Linked DNA regions of Verrucomicrobium spinosum DSM 4136 = JCM 18804. The main gene of each other region encodes a partner of the protein of the gene in region 2 in a complex. Links are inferred from orthologs where the notes say so. Each region holds a gene or a part of one and is shown on either strand. Other genes may lie near its edges.

What was found. The genes of interacting proteins can lie anywhere in the genome.
Region 1: the proteins of accD (region 2) and accC are in contact, whole or in part, in a solved structure (PDB 8UXZ), measured with the Escherichia coli proteins. The link is inferred for Verrucomicrobium spinosum DSM 4136 = JCM 18804 from one-to-one orthologs.

The regions. Positions count from the first base shown.
Region 1 is NZ_ABIZ01000001.1:1,258,658-1,263,945, reverse strand. The notes cover bases 1,107-3,982. They hold accC (acetyl-CoA carboxylase biotin carboxylase subunit), read right to left. Parts: upstream 3,288-3,982; coding sequence 1,926-3,287; downstream 1,107-1,925. Other genes in these bases: accB (acetyl-CoA carboxylase biotin carboxyl carrier protein), read right to left, coding at 3,408-3,953; thrB (homoserine kinase), read right to left, coding at 1,107-1,810. In the rest of the region: lpxK (tetraacyldisaccharide 4'-kinase), read right to left, coding at 1-384; VSP_RS33910 (PIN domain-containing protein), read right to left, coding at 387-635; VSP_RS04925 (hypothetical protein), read right to left, coding at 640-885; more of thrB, read right to left, coding at 935-1,106; VSP_RS04905 (proline dehydrogenase family protein), read right to left, coding at 4,074-5,288. UniProt on the Escherichia coli protein: This protein is a component of the acetyl coenzyme A carboxylase complex; first, biotin carboxylase catalyzes the carboxylation of the carrier protein and then the transcarboxylase transfers the carboxyl group to form malonyl-CoA.
Region 2 is NZ_ABIZ01000001.1:393,510-400,939, reverse strand. Bases 2,446-5,271 are described here. They hold accD (acetyl-CoA carboxylase, carboxyltransferase subunit beta), read left to right. Parts: upstream 2,446-3,348; coding sequence 3,349-4,194; downstream 4,195-5,271. Other genes in these bases: VSP_RS01475 (DUF1501 domain-containing protein), read right to left, coding at 4,418-5,271; VSP_RS01485 (aspartate aminotransferase family protein), read left to right, coding at 2,446-3,211. In the rest of the region: VSP_RS01495 (OsmC family protein), read left to right, coding at 1-409; VSP_RS01490 (AraC family transcriptional regulator), read right to left, coding at 840-1,592; more of VSP_RS01485, read left to right, coding at 1,805-2,445; more of VSP_RS01475, read right to left, coding at 5,272-5,902; VSP_RS01470 (DUF1553 domain-containing protein), read right to left, coding at 5,921-7,430.

The DNA.
Region 1 (5,288 bases), 860 kb from region 2 along the record:
CGGCAGCTCCTCGCCCCGGATGCGGGCCAGCCACTTGGTCCAGAAACGCACCCGCCTCTGCCGCTTGCTCTTGTAGCCGCGGCTGAGAATGGCCACGTTGCGCCCTTCCTTCTGCAAGGCCCTCGCCAGCAGCTCAGCCACCGGCGTCTTGCCCGTGCCGCCCACCGTCAGGTTGCCGATGCTGATGACCGGCACGCCCACATGATGGTCACGGATGTAGCGCTCCCGATAGAGCTTGATGCGCAACTGCACCGCGCCGGCATAGATCCATGACAGCCCGTGCAACATGAACCGGGCCAGACTTTCCTTGAACCCCTGCTTGTTGTGCAGGATGACCTCAATGGCCCACTGCTCCAGGTCTTCAAGTTGGTCTTTGAGATCCATGATCAGGTGAGAGTAACAAATGCTTCGGGCGACACCACCCTCACTGGAGAGGCAGCAAAGTCTGCAAGGTTTCGCGTCACAATGACCTGCGCTTCTGCCGCCTCAGCAGTGGCAACTTGCATGGCGTCTTCAAAATCCCCCATGCCCAACGCAAACGCCCGCTCAAGATGCACAGTGCCGCTGGCGTCGTGCAAGCCAGGGCGCTTTAGCGCGACGTCCAGCAGAATGTTGGCATCCAAAAAAACTCGCACGGGCTTACCTCAAGTGTTTTTGAGTGAGATAATCCAAGCGCGAATCGCTATCGCAGTCATCCAGCGTGAACCTTCCCGACCATTGCGCCAGGAATTGCTTCACCGGCTCAACGCTGCTGCTGAAATCACCCGCAGCCCGCTCCGCGATGTGCAGCGTCACAACCCCGTCGTGGACGATGCCTTCGACCTTGTCACCTTCGTGCAAGTCCAGGCCAACCAGGATATCCGCGGGAAAGGTGGCATTGACCATAACGTGAACGCGTCTGCTTAAATCGAGTATCGCGGCGGCTGGGCTCAAGTCAACCTTGGGAGACCACACTCGCCCCCACGTTGTCGGCAGGCACCACCACCGTACGGCCGGTGGCCCCGGTCTGCACCAGGGCATTTTTCATGGCCTGGGCGATGGACTCCGTATCCTCCGCGGTGGCGAGGCAGGCGATGGTGGAGCCGGAACCGCTCAGGTAGCCGCCGATGGCCCCGGCCTTCACCCCGGCACCGATGGCCTCAAAGAGGCCGGGCACCAGGTGCCGACGGTAGGGCTGGTGCAGGAAGTCCTCCAAGGAATCGCCAATGCGCTCATACTCGCCCGTGGCGAAGGCGGCCACGAGGGTGCAGGCGTTGGCGGTATTCCGGGCGGCGTCATGGTGCGGCACGCTTTCTGGCAAGGCGCTGCGGGCGTGCACAGTCTCGACCTCGAAGTCAGGAATGAGCAGCACGGCCTTCAGGCGGGGCTGAACCTCAAACCGGAACCACTGCCGGCTGTTGGCCAGGGCAAAGCCACCAAACACCGCCGGAGCCACGTTGTCGGGATGGCCTTCTGCCTCCGAGCAGAGGGCAAAGAGCTGCTGCTTGTTCAGCGGCCTCCCGCAGAGTTCATTCAACCCCATCAGGACGCCAAGCCGTACCGTGACGCTGCTGCCCAGACCACGGGACTGCGGCACATCGCCACCGATGGACCAGGAGAACGCAAAAGGCGCGGCCGCGACGTCCCGCTGCTGGAAGAACAAGGCGGCAATGGTCTCCACCATCGCGTGATGCGGCTCAATGCGCGGCGCCCCTTCCAACCGGGTCACGGTGACCTGATTGTAAAGCGAGAGCGCCAGGCCCAGACAATCATAGCCCGGACCGATGTTGGCCGATGTGGCAGGCACAGAGATGGTGACAGAAGAAGACACGCCGCATAAAAGACCAATCAGTGGCAAAGGCAAACAACAGCACCCGGGGTGACGACAAAAAAAGGCACCTCGGGAAGACCCAAGGTGCCTCGAAGGCGTATCGCGATGTTCTCGCCTAGCCCTTCAGACCTTCCTGGCGGAGGAAGTTCTCCACCCAGGTGATGTCGTACTTGGCATTCTGGAAATCGCTCGTCATGATGATCTTGCTCTGCAGCGGGATCGTCGTTTTGATGCCGTGAATCATGAACTCGCCCAGGGCACGCCGCATGCGGCGGATGGCGATGTCACGCGTGGCACCGGTGACGATGAGCTTGGCGATCATCGAGTCATAGTACGGAGGCACCGTGTAGCCAGAGTACACGTGGGTATCCACGCGCACACCACGTCCACCAGGGGCATACCAGTGATTGATCTTGCCTGGGCTGGGGGCGAAGTTGCGGTCTGGATCCTCTGCGTTGATGCGGCACTCGATGGAGTGGGCACGGGGCGTGTTCTTCAGCACGTGCTCAGAGATGGGCAGGCCCGCCGCGATGCGGATCTGCTCCTTGATCAGGTCGCAGCCGTACACCTCTTCGGTGATGGGGTGCTCCACCTGAATGCGGGTGTTCATCTCCATGAAGTAGAAATTCTTCCCTTCATTGTCCACGAGGTACTCGATGGTGCCGCAGTTCTCGTAGCCGATCTCTTTGCAGAGCTTGACCGTGGCTTCACCCATGGCCTGGCGGATCTCGTCAGAGATCTTCGGAGAGGGGCACTCCTCGATGATCTTCTGGTTGCGGCGCTGCATGGAGCAGTCGCGCTCACCCAGGTGAACGACGTTGCCGTGGCTGTCCGCCACGACCTGGAACTCGATGTGGTGCGGGCGCTCCACGAGCTTCTCCATGTACACGGAGCCGTCACCGAAGCACTTGAGCGCCTCCATGCTGGCCTGCTGGAAGCTGGAGCGGAGCGTGGCCTCATTGAGCACCGGGCGCATGCCGCGACCACCACCACCGGCGGAGGCCTTGATCATGACGGGATAACCAATGCGGCGGGCAATCTCAAAAGCCTGCTCCTCGGTCTCGATGATGCCATCAGACCCAGGCGTGATCGGCACACCCAGGCGGCGGGCTGTGGCACGGGCGGTGTTTTTATCGCCCATCATGCTGATCACCTCGGGCGAGGGCCCGATGAACTTGATCTTGCAGCGCTGGCAGATTTCCGCGAACTCGGCCTTCTCACTGAGGAAGCCATAGCCGGGGTGGATGGCGTCCACGTTGGCAATCTCCGCCGCGCTGATGATGCGGGGGATCTTGAGGTAACTCTCAGAGCTGGGACCAGGCCCGATACAGATGGCCTCATCCGCGAGATGCACGTGCATGGAGTCCACGTCCGCCTCGGAGTAGACCGCCACCGTTTTTACATCCAGCTCTTTGCAGGCGCGGATGACGCGCAGGGCGATTTCACCACGGTTGGCGACAAGAACTTTTCGAAACATTTCGGTGTGGGAGAGAAAGGAAGGGGCGGGGCGTCAGTCTGGCTGCGTTGATTCTGTCCCTGCCCCCGGACTCACCAGAGCGTGAGCAATACGGAGGTTCTGGCGAAGGTTGAGGCGAGCTTACTTGAGCTCGAAGAGGGGCTGACCGTACTGCACCGGCCTCGTGTCATCCACCAGGACGCGGGCGATGGTGCCACGGGCTTCTGCCTTGATTTCGTTCATGACCTTCATCGCCTCGATGATGCAGACCACCGTGTTCTCATCCACGGTGTCGCCCACGTTGACGAACAGCTTCTCATTCGGGCCAGGAGCGCGATAGAAGGTGCCCACCATCGGGGAGTTGATCGTCGGGCCGGCAGGCTCGGAGGCAGCAGGTGCCGCCGCAGCGGGTGCCGGGGCTGCCGCAGGGGCAGCGGAAACAGGAGCGGCGGCAGGTGCCGTCGCATAGGGGGCCGCCACGGTCGTTACCCCGGCGGAAATGGGCATCTTGGAAAGGAGATCTTTGGCGGCCTCAATGTCAGAGCCGCGACGCAGCTTGATCTTGAACGAGCCATGTTCCAGATGGAAAACGGACAGGTCGTTCTTGCTCATCAAATCCACGATTTGCCGGATTTCTTTGAGATCCAGACCCGGAGCGTCTTTCGTTTGGTTGGAGTTGTCTTCCATGTAGGGCAATGTTCGGAAGCTGTGATAGGAAGCGAGGATATGGGGATTGGCAAGGAAAAAGGGACCCGGGGTCCCTCCCCCCCTGTTCTGCCGCCCCGCCTGAGGCTGAGGAACTCCGGGTCAATCCGGCAGCGCGCGCACCTCTCCCACCCTTCCGCCCAAATTTCCATAACGATGGTAATCGCAGCTCAGGCTCTGCTCGCGGACATACCAGAGCAGTTCCAGGCGCCCCTCCATGAGCACGGGCACATCCGCCACAAAGATCTGCTGCGCCGCAGCCGCCCGACGCACGGCCACCGGCACATCCTGAGGCCTCGCGTACCGGAGGCGCTCCGTCTTTCGCTCCCTGATTACCTGCACCAAATCCGCATCACTCTCCTCCACAAACTTTATGCCGGACTCCCACCCGGCCGTGGCCTCCCGCAGGCGGCTCAAGGGCCGCCACTCCGTCCCAGGAGGCACGCTTAGGGTGAGATCACAACCTGCCACGCGCCCTGCGGCAACGCGGGCAAATAAATCGAAAGGTGTATCCGCGGCCGTCACGCGGATGCGCAGATTTTTCACCGGGAGATAGCGACGCAGATTGTCCTGCCCCAGCAGACGAAAGGTGTCGTGCTCCTGGGAGAACTCAGTCGTCCAGGCCCGCTCGTAGCTGGAGAAGGCCGCCACCAGGCGGCTGTTCTCCATGAGGTTCAGCGTGTCCCAGCCCTGGAGCGCCTCCAGGAAACGCCCGAGCTCCGACCCGGGACGCGGGGCGGCTGGGAGGGCCGGCACCGTCTCACGAAAATCCATGAACTGAGCAACATAGTTGGGGCCGCCCGCCTTGATCCCGGCACCAAAGGCACTCTTGCCCATGCCGCCAAACGGTTGGCGCAGCACCACAGCCCCCACCGTTGTGCGGTTGATGTAGAGATTGCCCGCCTGCACCCCTTGCCGCCATTCGTCTTGCTCCCGGTCATCCAGGCTCTCCAGACCACTGGTCAGGCCGTACCCTGTGGCATTGACCAGCTCGATGGCTTCAGACAGTTTCTCAAACCGCATCACCCCCAGCACCGGCCCGAAGAACTCAGTGAGATGCGTCACGCTCCCAGGCTGCACGCCCCACTTCACGCCGGGAGTCCACAGGTGCGGATTGCCATCGAGGCAGCGCGGCGCGGGAGCCCAGGATTCCCCCGGCTCCAGCGTCGTCAGGGCGGTTTGGAGCTCACCCGTAGGAGGGCGGATCAGCGGCCCCATCTTGGTAGAGAGCTCCCAGGCGGACCCCACCCGCAAGCTCATGACCGCCTCCCCCAGCCCCCGCTTGAATTCCGGGTCGTCATACACCTCCGCCTCCAG
Region 2 (7,430 bases):
GGGACGCTATTCGCGGGAGCACACCTGGAAATTCGACGGCGGCGTCACCGTCCCGGCCTCACCCTCGCCTTCCGTGGTGCGCCCGCCGTTCTCCAATCCCGACTGCGTGGACCCGGAGGAAGCCTTTGTCGCCGCCATCTCCAGCTGCCACATGCTGACCTATCTCTTCCTCGCGGGGCGAAAAGGCTTCCAGGTTGAGCGCTATCAAGATGAAGCCGTCGGCGTCATGACCAAGAACGACACTGGGGTCCCCTGGGTCAGCCACATCACCCTGAACGTCCGCATCCAGTACGGCCCCAACGCCCCGTCACCCGAAGAGGAAGACCACCTCCATCACGAGGCTCACGAGCAGTGCTACATCGCCAACTCCGTGAAGACGGAGATTTTGGTGAAGCCGGTGACTCCGTAAACCAGTGCGTCAGTGGGCGGTACGTCAGTGCGTCAGTAATTCTCTCCCGCGCAGGACGCCCAACCCCACCCAGCACATCCGTTGTCGCGAAGCGTCTTGGAGTGCTGGCGGCTCGACGCCGCTTTCGCCTGCTGACAGAGGATCTCCCTCCCAGGCCTCCCATCAGCTGCCTCGCCCTCAGACACCCATTTCCCCTTCCTGCCCCAACCCCCTTGGGTTGTAGGGCGACCGCTTCGGTTGCCTCATCAGGAGACATTTGTGGCAGGCGGAGCGCCCGCCCTACAGCAATCCCATGTGCAGCCAATAGCAAGCGCTCCGCATGGGACATCTGGCAGGGACCGGGACAAGAATGTCCCTCACTCCCTTTACTGACCGCCCGTACCCCGAAGCGCCCCCCACTTTTCACTTTTTACTCTCAACTTTTTACTTCCTACAAAACAGCATTCCTCTGGAACTCCCGCCGGTACGCCTTCGGCGTCATCCCCATCACGCGCTGGAATTGGCGGTTGAAATTCGCCAGATTCCCAAACCCGCAATCCAGGGCGAGATCTGCAATCTTGATATCCTCCTCCACCAGGCGGGAGCAGGCGCGTCCAATGCGCAACTCATTCACATACTGCGGCAGGGTCTTGCCAGTGCGGGTGCGGAAGAACCGGCTGAAGGCCCCGGGGCTGAGGCTGGCGTGAGCGGCGGCTTCGTCGCGGTCCACCGTCTCCAGGAGATTCCCATGAATGTAGCGGATCGCCCGCTCCATCCTCCCCTGGTCAGATCCCTTGAGTTCTGGCGCATACTGCGGGCTGGCCAGGGACTTCACGTCCTTCGAGTGGGACAGCAGGTCCAGAATGCTCAACAGCTCAATCACACGGGGCAGGCCCTGATTGTCCGCCAGACGGCGCAAACGCTCCGCCACCTCGTTCCGGGTTTTTCCGGTGAAATGCAGTCCGCGACTCGCCCGTTTGAGCAGCTGACGGACGTTTTCGAGCTCCGGTCTTTGCAAAAAGTCATCGCCCATGAAGTTGTCCAGAAAGCGGATGATGATGGCATGAACCGCTTTTCGGGAACGGCCAGCACTCTCATCTTGATGCCAGACGTGGGGCAAATTTGACCCGACCAGGACGAGATCACCGGCGGTCAAGGGAGCCAGGCTGTCGCCTACAACCCTGTAACCACGGCTCTTCAGCACGAGCGTCAGTTGATGTTCCGGATGAAAATGCCATTGGGCGCCGTAATTTGGCCCCTGCACTTCTTCGCAGTGAAATGACTCATGTTCAGACAACGGGACGGTTTCCCGGATCGGTTTTCTGACTTGGTTGGCAGGCTTCATCTGTGACAAAAGTACCGGAAATCATGACACACGGCGTGGAGGGTGCAATGCCGAGGTGATAGCTTCTTTACATGGGCAAAGAGTTCAATATTTCACCAGTCAACGTCCCGCCAGTCGCGACCAAGTACCGTCACATCGCCACCGCTTTGCCCCATCCGGACTCCTTGTCCACCCTGGAGCGATTGCGAACGCTGGAACCCACGTCGATGCGCGGCATGCCGCCCATCGTCTGGGAGCGGGCCGAAGACATTTTTGTCTATGATAAATACGGCAACCGCTGGCTCGACTGGAGCAGCGGCGTGCTCGTGACGAATGCCGGCCACGGCGTGGCAGAGGTGCGGCAGGCCATCATTGACCAGGTGAACAGCGGGCTGCTTCATAACTACGTTTTCCCTAGCGAAGAACGTGCCGAACTGGTGGGCCTCCTTGCCTCACTTGCCCCGGCGGAGCTCAACAAGGTTTTCCTTCTCACCACCGGCTCAGAAGCCACCGAGTGCGCCATCAAACTCTCGCGCGCTCACGGCATCAAGGTCGGCGGTCGCGGCAAGATCGGCATCGTCGGCTTTGAACGCGGCTTCCACGGTCGCACCATGGGCTCCCAGCAGGCAGGCGGCATGGCCGGGCAGAAGAACTGGATCGTCAATGAAGATCCCGCCATCATCAATGTCCCCTTCCCCGATGGCTACTGGCAGCAGGATGTGTCATTTGACTGCTTCCTCGACTCGCTCGCCAAGCAGGGGATGAAGCCCTCAGACATCGCCGGCGTCATTATGGAGACCTATCAGGGCGTAGGCCCTGACTTCGCCCCGGTGGAGTACGTGGCCGAGCTCGCCGCCTGGTGCCGCCAGCATCAGATCGTGCTCACCTTCGACGAAGTGCAGGCCGGATTCGGTCGCACGGGCAAATTCTGGGCGTTCGAGCACTACGGCGTCACTCCAGACATCATCTGCTGCGGCAAGGGCATCAGCAGCTCCCTCCCCCTCTCGGCCGTCCTGGGTAAGAGCGAGATCATGGACCAGTTTGGCCCTGGCTCGATGACCAGCACCCACACCGGCAACCCAGTGTGCTGCGCCGCCGCCACCGCCGCGATCAACAAGCTCCTGCGTGACCACCTCACGGAAAATGCCGCCGAACTGGAGCCCGTCCTCCTCTTTGGGCTGGAGAAGATCAAGGCCAAGCACCCGCTCGTGGTCGGTCACGTCTCGGCCAAGGGGCTGGTCGCTGGCATGCAGACTGTGAAACCTGGCACCTCGGAGCCGGATCACGATCTGGCCCACCGCATCATCGAGCTGTGCTACCAGCGCGGCCTGCTCCTCTTCGCCCCGGTGGGTGCCTGGGGGCAGACGGTCAAGATTTCCCCGCCCCTCTCCATCCCGCAGGAAGCGCTGGAGGAGGGCTTGGAAGTTCTCGCCGCCGCCACCGATCAAGCCATTGCCGAGGCCGCCGGAGTCTCCGCGACCCAGCTCTCGCTGGCCTAGTTGCCGGTCAATTCTCCAGAATTCCCCTCAGGGAGGCAGGCGCTCCGGTGCCTAGCCTCCCTGTCGCTTTGTGACCAGGGGTTGCGGTTTCCCCCATCCCCTGCTAAGCTGCCCCTCCAACGCCAAACTCTAACTACATGGGACTTTTCAGCAAACGCTCAGTCAGTGACCTCGGTGAGAAGAAGAAGGACATGCCTGAGGGATTGTGGGTGAAGTGCCCTTCCTGCGGAGAGAGCCTCTACGAATCCGCCCTGGCCAAGAATCTCCGGGTCTGCACGCATTGCGGCCATCATTTCACGATGAGCTCAGGGGAGCGCATCGCTGCACTCGTCGATGACGGCACGTTCGAAGAAATCGACGCCAACCTCGACTCCGTCAACGCCCTTGGTTTCAAGGACTACCTCGCCAAAGTGAAGGCCTACCAGGTCAAGACCGGTCTCAAGGAGGCCGTCGTCACCGGCCGGGCCAAGATCGAAGGCACCCCCGTGGTGCTGGCCATCATGGACTTCCGCTTCCTCGGTGCCAGCATGGGCAGCGTGGTGGGGGAAAAGATCACCCGTGCCATCGAGACTGCCACCCGCGAGAAGTGCTCCGTCATCATCTTCAGCGCCTCCGGCGGTGCCCGTATGCATGAGGGCATTCTCAGCCTCATGCAGATGGCCAAGACCTGCGGTGCCCTGGCCCGCCATGGCGAGGCCAAACTGCCCTACATCTCCGTACTCACCCACCCCACCACCGGGGGCGTGACCGCCAGCTTCGCCACCGTGGGCGACCTTATCCTGGCCGAACCCAAGTGCATGATCGGCTTCGCCGGTCCGCGCGTGGTCAAGGAAACCACCCACAGCGACCTCCCGCCCGGCTTCCAGACCGCCGAGTTCATGATGGAACACGGCCTCGTGGACATGATCGTTCAGCGCCCCGTCATGCGCGAGACCCTCGCCAAGCTGCTCAAGTACGTGCAGCAGGAGAAGAAGGCGGCGTAGGCGGGCAAGAGGGCCATTCTGTTTAACCACAGAGGCACAGAGAACACAGAGGGAATGATTTTTTAGACAGAATTAACAAAATTTACAAAATTGGTTTTTGAGTTCAGCTCCGCCAATCAGAAGCTGAACCCTAATTCCGTTAATTCTGTTAATTCTGTCTAAACCTCAGTTGCATTCCCTCTGTGTTCTCTGTGCCTCTGTGGTTTAAATAAGCCGTCCTCCCTCACCCCAGTATTTCCTTGATCACATGGCCGTGCACGTCGGTCAGACGGCGGTCGATGCCGTTGTGGCGGACGGTCAGTCTTTCGTGATCGATGCCCAGCAGGTGCAGCATGGTGGCGTGGATGTCATACACCTGCGTGGGGTGATCCCGGTCCAGCGGCTTGTAGCCCCATTGATCGCTTTCGCCATAGGTCACGCCGCCCTGAATGCCGCCACCGCAGAGCCAGTTGGTGAAACAGTACGGATTGTGATCCCGCCCTGAGCCGCCTTGCGTGGAGGGCATACGGCCAAACTCGGTGGTCCAGAGGATCAGTGTATCCTCCAGCAGGCCACGTTGTTTGAGATCCAGGATGAGGGCGCTCACCGCCTTGGCCATGCCCCAAGCCAGCGGCCCATGATCCCGCTCGACGTCTTCATGGCTGTCCCAGTTGCGTCGTGGAAAGCCATTGTCGTTGCCGCTCCAGATCTGCACAAAACGGACGCCGCGCTCCAGCAGGCGACGCGCCGTGAGACACTTGCGCCCCATGCAGTCGGCCTCCTCGGCAGGATTGATCTCCGTGGGCCACACCTTGCGATGCTCCTGGATGCCGTACATTTCCTTGATCCGCGTAGGCTCGCCCGAGATATCGAGCGCCTCAGGGGCGGCCAGTTGCATCTTCGCCGCCAGTTCATAGCTGCGGATGCGGGAGTCCAGACGCGGGTCCCCACCATGCAGCGCCGCATGCTGACGGTTCAAGCGGCTTAACAGATCCTGCCCCGCCACCTCGGACCGGGCGCTGACATAAGTTCCCGACTTGTGCGGATAGAGATCCGCAATGGGCACCTCGGCACCGGGATAGATGATGGTGCCCGCATGCTGGGAAGGAAGGAACGCCGCATCCCAGTTCTTGGGCCCGTTGGAAGCGAACCCGCGATGATCCGGCAGCACCACAAAGGAGGGCAGGTTCTCGCTAAGCGATCCCAGTCCGTAACTCACCCACGAGCCCATGCCGGGAAATCCCGGCAGGTTGAATCCCGTGGCCTGGAGCAGTGTGCCCTGCGAGTGCACCCCTGTCTTGCCCACCAGATTGTGCACAAACGCCATGTCATCCACGCAGGCCCCCAGCGGGGCCACCGCCTCACTCAGCATCTTGCCGCTTCCGCCGTAGGGCTTGAAGTCCCACACCGGCTTCTTCCAGGGACCCAGACCATTTTGAAACGCCTCCACCGGCTCGCCAAAGTCCGAGGCTTCGCCGTGGTGCTTGATGAGCGCGGGCTTGTAGTCAAAAAGATCGATGTGGCTCGCGGCCCCCGCCATGAAGAGCTGCACCACCCGCTTCGCCCGCGGGGCACGCATGGGTGCCCGCCCTTCTGCCGACGCTTTTGCGTGAAGCGACTCACTCTGCAGGAGCGATCCCAGCGCCAGCAGACCGAACCCCTGCCCACTGGCCGCCAGCAGATCCCGGCGGCTCAGAGTTCTTGGTGATAACATCGATGGCTTCTTCATGGGCGTTGCATAAAGGGATCAATCCACGAACGTGAACTCATTCAGGTTCAAGATAAGGCGGCAGGTGTTGGGCAGGCCATGTTGAGTCGCGTGAGACACCAGTGCCGTCACCTCCTCGCCGGTGGGTTCGCGACCCAGCGCCAGCACAAAAGCACGGCTCACCTGTTGATCAGGGTCCTTTGCCTCCCTGGTCACCCGCCCAGCGAAGTGCTCCGCCATCGCCACCGTCAGCCCGTTGTTGAGCATGGCCAGCGCCTGCAACGGAGAAAGACTCTCGTTGCGCTTGTCCACCCGCATGGAGGGATCCGCGCAGTCCAGCACCGTCATGAAGGGCTGCTGCTGGCTGCGCACGATGAAGCGGTAGATGCTGCGCCGATGGCTGCGCGGATCATTGGGATCATGCAGATGATACTGATAGTGCGGCGAGTGCTCCGGCTTCTCGATCACGAAGTCCTGGAACGACGGTCCGCCCATCGTCAGATCCAGCCGTCCGCTCACGGAGAGGATGGCATCCCGCACTGCCTCCGCCTCCAGCTTGCGCCGGTTCTGCCGCCAGAGCAGCCGGTTGTCCGCATCCACCGTGGTCGCCCGCTCTGCAACGTCCGGCGTGGCATCACTCTGCTGCCGGTAGGTGCGGCTCATGACGATGAGCTTGTGAAGTGATTTCACAGAACCCTTCAAGTCATCGCGGAAGGTGCGCGCCAGCCAGTCCAGCAATTCCGGATGGCTGGGCGTGCCCCCCATGCGACCGAAGTCATTGGGCGTATCCACCAGACCGCGGCCAAAGTGATACTGCCAGACCCGGTTCACCATGCTGCGCCAAAAGAGGGCATTGTCCCGGCTCGTGATCCATTGCGCCAGAGCCACCCGCCGGGCTCCTTCGTCATCCGCATCGGCACAGGCGAACTTGCCCGCCAGAGCATCGAATGCCGCGATGCCGCCCGGTGCCATCAGCTTGTCCGGTGTCTTCACATCCCCGCGCTTCAGCAGAGCAATGGGCCGGGGTTTGCCGCCAGAAGGCCCCGTCCCGGTAAACGTGCCAGTCCCGTAGTGCACGGTCCCGGCATAGACCACCTGCGGCGCGGGCATGGCGGCCAGTTCCCGGTTGATGCCCCCCACCTTTTCCCGCGTCACTGCCAGCTCCTTCAGTTCCTCCGGCTTGGCATGCTTGGCCAGAAGGGCTTTGCGCTGCGCCTCCAGATCCGCCAGCAGCCGCGGATCGTTGCCGGGCTCGAACCCCGGGGCGACGCCGTCGATCAGATTCGCCCTGGCCCAGCGCGGCGGTGCCTCAATGACATCCCGTGAGGTGATCGCCCCCCCAGTGGCGAGGTTGTTTCCTTGCTCATCCAGCACCTGGAGTTCCGCCAGCGCCAGCATGTAGTCCTGCTTCCGCTCCGCCAGTCTTGTGGCGGTGAAGCGGACGTAGCGCCCTTTGGCACTCTCCAGCTTGAGCGTCTGCAAGGCCGTTCCAGGACGCGGCTGATCTTCCGCATCGCGATGCGCCGCCGCCGTCACCTGACCTGCGGCA